DNA from 2 places in the Pseudomonas sp. Marseille-Q8238 genome. Region 1 is predicted to be linked to the other one. Evidence: riboswitches for the same ligand, from Rfam matches in the RefSeq annotation. Region 1 holds a riboswitch; the other holds the start of a gene.

Region 1 (3,386 bases):
GGTCGATGAGCAAGCGCTGGCCGATAGCCTGCGCGCAGGTCACCTGGGCGGCGCCGCCTTCGATGTGCTCACCGAAGAACCGCCACGAGCTGGCAATCCCCTGCTGGCGGCAGACATCCCACGCTTGATCATCACCCCGCACAATGCCTGGGGTAGCCGCGAGGCGCGCCAGCGTATCGTCGGGCAACTGAAAGACAATGCCGAAGCCTTCTTCGCCGGTGCGCCGCAACGAGTGGTCAGCTAAGCTACGCGCCTTTTTCGACCGGCAACAGGAGCCCCCATGGACCCACGAAGCGAGGTGCTACTGCGCCAGGCAGAGCTGTTCGAGGGCAACGTGCTGCTTGCTGGTCTGCCTGCCGACGACCTGCTCAACCAATTACCCGGCGCCCGCGGCTGGAGTTGGCATGCAGGCGAGCAGGCAACCCTGGAGGCACGCTTCGCCGGACGCAGCACCTTCGGCACCACAGCGCCGGATGTCGCTTTCGACAGCGCTGTGCTGTTCCTACCCAAATCCCGTGAGCTGACCGACTACCTGTTGCAAGCCCTGGCTTCGCACCTGCACGGGCGCACCCTGTTTCTGGTCGGTGAAAAGCGCGGCGGCATCGAACGCGCCGCCAAGCAACTGGCTGCCTATGGCCGCACACGCAAACTGGACAGCGCGCGCCACTGCCAGCTGTGGCAGGTCGAGGTCAGCGAAGCTGTGACCAGGCCAGACCTACCGGCACTCGCCCAGCGCTACACACTGCCCCTGGCTGATGGTCCGCTGCAAGTCATCAGCCTGCCCGGTGTATTCAGCCACGGCCGCCTGGACCGCGGTAGCGCCTTGCTCATCGAACATCTGGATAACCTGCCCAGCGGCCATCTGCTCGACTTTGGCTGCGGTGCCGGCGTGCTCGGCGCACTGCTCAAACGGCGCCATGCGGATAGCCAGGTCACCCTCCTCGACGTGGATGCCTTCGCCGTCGCCAGCAGCCGGCTGACCCTGGCCGCCAATGGCCTGGAGGCCAATGTCATTGTGGGTGACGGCATTGACGCCGCCCCACAGGCACTCACCGCAATACTCAGCAACCCACCGTTCCATCAGGGCGTGCACACCAGCTACCAGGCCACCGAGCATCTGCTGCGCCAGGCTGCCCGGCACTTGCAGCCGGGTGGCGAGCTACGCCTGGTCGCCAACAGCTTTCTCAAGTACCCACCGTTGATCGAAGAACACCTCGGCCCTTGCCAGGTGCTTGCCGATGCCGACGGCTTTCGTATCTATAGCGCCAAAAGACCGTAGAGCACACGGGCCTACTCGCCACAGACGCCAGGCATGACACTCCCTGCTACTGGCTCAGGAGGTATGGAGTTGCCAGGTAGCGCTGCAATCACAAAAGACCAGTTGCCCACTGCAGCCCAGTTAGGCAGAATGCGCCCTGTCCTAGGGGAGTAGTCTCCCGTGAGCGCCCGCTCACCCGGCATGCGTCAACATACTTGGTCCACAGACCATGGCGCATGCGACCTCCGGCCCGTAGAAGGCCAGGGTTTGACAAGACCTATGACACGCACATCTCACCCGGGGCGGGGAGGTAGTACGTGTCATAGCTAACCGTCGAACCCGCCCCCGTAGGAACACCTGATGCTGGAATCCCTCTTCGTACCCACCGGAATCGTCGCCCTCGCCGAAATTGGCGACAAGACGCAGCTGCTCGCCCTGCTGTTGGCTGCCCGTTTCCGTCGGCCTTGGCCCATCATCTGGGGCATGGTCGTTGCGACCCTCGCCAATCACCTTGCTGCAGGCGCCGTGGGCAATTGGGTTGCCAGCCTATTCTCGACCACCACCCTGAGCTGGATTCTTGCGGCCAGCTTCGCAGCCGTTGCGCTATGGACCCTGGTTCCCGACAAGCTCGAGGACGAGGACAGTTCAGCCCTTAAACGCTTCGGGCCCTTCGTCACCACCTTGATCGCATTCTTCCTCGCCGAAATGGGCGACAAGACACAGATCGCCACCGTCATGCTGGCCGCTCAATATCCGCACTTCCTGCTCGTGGTCGCAGGCACCACGCTAGGCATGCTGATTGCCAACGTGCCTGTGGTGTTGGCCGGCAACTTCGCTGCCGATCGTCTGCCATTGACGCTCATTCGTCGCCTGGCTGCTCTCGCTTTTGCCGCCCTGGCCATCTACGCGGCCTGTCAGGCACTGGGCTTGACCGGCGGCAGCTGATTACCGCCGAAAGTTACGGCGTTTTGAGGGGCATTCGAAGCCTTCGATCCGACTGGTAACCTGTGCAAAAACTTGCACAACCCAGTCGGATGGAGAAACGGCGCATGTCACTGGACGAGATGAAAAAACGGGTTCGCCAACACATAGATCTGACGTGGAACAAAGGTCGCATGTCCCTGGCCGAGCAACTGCACACCAGTGACTTCCTCTACAAGAGCGCCTTCATCGGCCATCCTCTGGGCAGCGCAGGTTTCAGTAATCTGGTGCAGGAAATCCGCACGGCCATGCCAGATCTGGAAGTGGTGCTTGAGGAATGTATCGCCGAAGGGTTCAAAGTGGTGACCTGGAGCACCTTGATCGGCACGATCCAGAAACCCGCCCTTGGCTATCCGCCTAGCGACAAGATCCTGAGCATCTCCGCCATGGCCTTCTGGACCCTTACTCCGGCGGGTGAAATCCAGGAAATCTGCACGATGTTCGATATGGAAAGTTTCCGTGCCCAACTGGGCCTGGAAACCCGACCATTCGCGGAAAAAGCCCTCCCCTGACAGCTATGCTCCCCTCACATTTACCCGGACGACTCGATCTGCCACCTAAAGGTCCATGCCTGCCGACATCGGACCTCAATCATTGACGTTCACCGTGTATCAAGGCACGCATCGCAAGGTGCAGAATTACACCGTTCTCCTCTCATGCTTTACCACCGATCTGCCGATAAGCCAGGGACAGGCGCAACCTTCGTTGATGTGGAGTCCCTATGCGATTCAAATCCATCCAGTTTTCCGTCGCGGCGTTGGCCGGCGCCAGCGTATTGGCCGTGGTTGCGGCACTGGTGCTGTACTCGATGTACTCCGGATCTCGCACCCAGGCGATGGTCGAAGACAACACGCGCAACCTGCTCGAACAGATGATCAAGGATCGCCTGATCACCTTGGGCCAAGCCCAGGTCAGCCAGATCCAGCGTGAACTCGAATACCCACTGGCAATCGCCGGCAACCTGGCCCAGGTCAATGCCCTGATGGGCGAAACCGACAGCCAGGGCAATGCCCTGATTGGCACCAACCGAGAAGAACTGTCCAACATGTTGCGCAATGCTGTGGTGAAGAACCCCAAGTTGCTCGACGCCTATATCGGCTGGGAACCCAACGCATTCGATCAGGACGACGACCTCTACGCCGGCCAG
Region 2 (3,386 bases), 2.3 Mb from region 1:
CTTGCAAATACGCCTGCGGCTCTGCCTCATCGGCAAATGCCAGCGCCAGTTCCAGCACCCGGTTACGACCACCCTCTGCCACCAGGTACGTCTTGCTTGAGGTCGCGATGATCGATTGCGGGGCTTTCAGGAATGAAAGAATAGTGTGCTGGCGGCCCTGCGGATCGATCAGCAATAGCCGGGCGCGATGGGTCGAGTCCTCGCTGATCCACAGCCCACGCTGGTCACACATCAGGAAAGTGGGCTGATTCAGATTGGCGATCACTATCGGATCGCGCCGATCTTCGGTCAGTTGGCGCACCACCCCAGCCTCCTTTTCCGAATAGAGCAAACGCCCATCCGTGCAGCGCGTGATGGACTCCGTCTCTATGAGGCCATCGCGAACCACCGTCAGCGCCTTATCGCTCCAGTTGTAGCGCAGCAGCCGACCATCCTCCTTGCGGTCTTCAATGGCATAGAGATCCTCTCCGTCATTCCAGAGCCCTTGTACGGAAGTGCCGCGGAACAGATCCGTGATTTCTCCATCCTTGAGAAAGCTGACCGCCGCCTCGCCCTCCTCCTGGCTGAACACCCAGCCACCATGGGCGGAGATCATTCCATCCGGCTTGGACAATCCGCCCACCGCCTCCTCGCGTGTTCCGTCCGGCTTGATGCGCACGATACTTCCACGCCCACCCCGTAACTCCTGGCTGACCATGAGCGTGCCGTCTTGCTGGGCACTCAATGAAGCCGCCTTCGGAACATTGTGGTAAGCAACGCGATAGCTCCAGCCATCAGCCGCCTGAACCGGATAGAAGCTCTGCCAGGCAAAGAACCCCAGCGCCGCCATCAGCAGCAGGCCAAATGTGCCCAGCGCCAGCTTGACGGTTTGGATCAAAGAACTGCTCTTGATCATCTTGATTGCCTTTTTCATCGATCACATTGCCGACAGGTGCTCGTAAAGAATGGCCGCGCCAACCACCATCAAAACCACACCCCCGACCATTTCCGCACGCTTGCCCACCACGGCCCCCAGCACACGCCCCAGCATCACCCCGATAGTCACCATCACCGTGGTAGCCAAGCCAATGGCTGCAGCCGCAACCAGGATATTCACATCCACGAAAGCCAGGCCCACTCCGACTGCCAGCGCATCGATGCTGGTGGCAAACGCAGTAACCGCCAGAATGAAGAACGAATGCTGATTGGGTTTTTCTACCTCTGCATCATCGTGCTTCATGCCGTTGTAGATCATGTGCAACCCGAGCCCCAGCAGCAGGACGAAAGCGATCCAGTGGTCCCAGCTTTCGACAAACCGGGCCGCCACCTGCCCAATGCCCCACCCGATAATGGGAGTGATCGTTTCGATCACACCAAAAATGAGGCCCGTGCGTAGCGCCTCGGCAAAACGGGGCTTATGGAGACTGGCACCCTTACCAAGCGCCGCCGCAAAAGCATCCGTCGACATGGCGAAGGCAAGGAAAATCAGGGAAATAGGATTCACGGGTTACGTCCAGTCGGGCAATGAGTCAACGACACAACCACACGCCCGACTTGAGGCATGGATGTATCGTTGGTCTCGCCAACCCGAAGGTGTTCGCACCACGGCTTGTCGCCGAGAATGTTGACGCGAACGCTCTACGACCAAGGGTCAAGAGCAGGCTACTCCCCAACAGGGACGGCCACTATATCGCCAGGCATGTGAAAAAAGCATTAAGACGACAAAGCGTGTGAAGCCTTTTAGCCCCACCTAAACCTGACTGTCCTGAGCAGAACCCACTACCGCGCACGGAGCACCAAGGGGAGCAATAGCATTTCTGTTCACGTAATTTTCACGCCAGGGGGAGCAGTCTGACCCCATCGAATGCTCCTTCGATGCTCTCCATTCGCCCCGCCTAGTGCGGGGCTTTTTATTTATGCTCTGGCAGACATAAGTGCTTAGCGTTTAGGCCCGCCCTCGACAGGCTCGCCCCAGGGCTGGCGCGTGTAGAAACCTCAACTAACGGTACCTATACGATGAAGTACTCGCTGCATTCGCCAGGCATACCAAAAAATGCCTACGCCCCTCTGGCCTGCTGTGCCGGCTAAGTGGAGAGAGGTTCGCAGGCGCTACAGATAAGTAGCATGCATGGATAGCCTGTCCAAAAGCTGGGGGCTTCTTATAGCCTCCGCTATCTCAATCCCCACTCAGAAGCCTGAAAATTAAAAAGCCCCAGTAGATATCTCTGGTAATGCCAAGGCGTTCAATTCTTGCACTGCGTTGTAGGTGGCTCCCTCAGCGCTAACCTTTTGGGCAGGACATATTTTGTCCCTGGAATAGAAACCAGCTCAAACACTGCGAACGCACATCTAATCGCTTCTTGGCCATCCGCATCCGGGGTTACAAGCACGCCCGCAAGGACCTCGTAGTCTTTTCCTGCCTCGAAATTAACTAGCCGAGCACCCGCTGGGCAGCTTGTATAAGTGCTCCCATAACTTCCAATCACCGCGCCTGCAGTTGAGACTTGAAACGGCCAATCGGTCCTGACTCGGTACTCACCAACCACTTCGGTATAAAGCCCTTCAGCCATTCTTATGGCTGCAACGTACTGTGTAAGCCTAGGAGCTATTCGTTTAGGCATGCCAAGGTCCGCAGAAACCAGCGGGTACTGAGGGTAGTTAATGCTTGGCCTCCCATCACGCGTGTAGCGCCCGGCAATAGCCATTGCATGACGCTTAGCAGGAGCGCAATTGGTAGCAAGGGCATCGCCATAAACACTAGAGTTCGTGATTACACGAACTCGCGCAGTATTTTCTGATTCGGCTGGCTCTTCGTATGGAGCGGTAGTAACTCCAGAGCAACCGGCAAGCGATGCAGCAGAGAGCAATACGGCGAAGAGTGCTCGCATAATCATGTCCATATGAATTCGAAGAATTGCGGAAAACTTGCAGGATTACGGAAACTGGAATGGAGTATCCACGTCCAGATTTCCGCATGAATACTGGTGCCCGGAGCCGGACTCGAACCGGCATGCCATTGCTGGCGAGAGATTTTAAGTCTCCTGCGTCTACCGATTTCGCCATCCGGGCAGAATGCGGGCCGCGAATTATGCAGAAGCAACCCGCTGCTGTACAGCACACCGACCGAACCCATGCCCCGCCTGTGAATGCTCATGCCGCCCAGCAGTGACGCAGGCAATTCCACCCGCCGTACGCTACGCTGCACGCCCTGTAGTTACCCACCCGAGAACCTCATGAGAGACGACTTCTCCAACCTGCGTGCCGAACGTGATGAGCCGGTGTCTTACCGCGCCACGTCTGCCCCCTCAAACCCACGCCAAGGCAACCTTACGCTCCAGATCGCTATGGGCATCTGGCTGGGTGGTGTGGCACTGGGTATTACCGGCTGGGTGGTGAACATGCTCCTG

What was found. Region 1 has a riboswitch for manganese ahead of ACWPW0_RS16330 (TMEM165/GDT1 family protein). Riboswitches for the same ligand answer to the same signal wherever they lie in the genome.
Region 2: it holds a riboswitch for manganese, as region 1 does, so the genes downstream of both, mntP (manganese efflux pump MntP) here and ACWPW0_RS16330 (TMEM165/GDT1 family protein) in region 1, are expected to answer to the same signal.

Annotation. Positions count from the first base shown of each region.
Region 1 is NZ_CBCOPI010000001.1:3,501,746-3,505,131, forward strand. Features, by position in the region: gene ACWPW0_RS16320 (2-hydroxyacid dehydrogenase) at 1-244, shown strand, start outside; gene ACWPW0_RS16325 (methyltransferase) at 281-1,279, shown strand; yybP-ykoY riboswitch at 1,412-1,570, shown strand; gene ACWPW0_RS16330 (TMEM165/GDT1 family protein) at 1,622-2,203, shown strand; gene ACWPW0_RS16335 (ketosteroid isomerase-related protein) at 2,308-2,751, shown strand.
Region 2 is NZ_CBCOPI010000001.1:1,163,902-1,167,287, reverse strand. Features, by position in the region: gene ACWPW0_RS05205 (hypothetical protein) at 1-895, opposite strand, end outside; gene mntP (manganese efflux pump MntP) at 917-1,483, opposite strand; yybP-ykoY riboswitch at 1,489-1,657, opposite strand; tRNA gene ACWPW0_RS05195 (tRNA-Leu) at 2,962-3,048, opposite strand; gene ACWPW0_RS05190 (hypothetical protein) at 3,213-3,386, shown strand, end outside.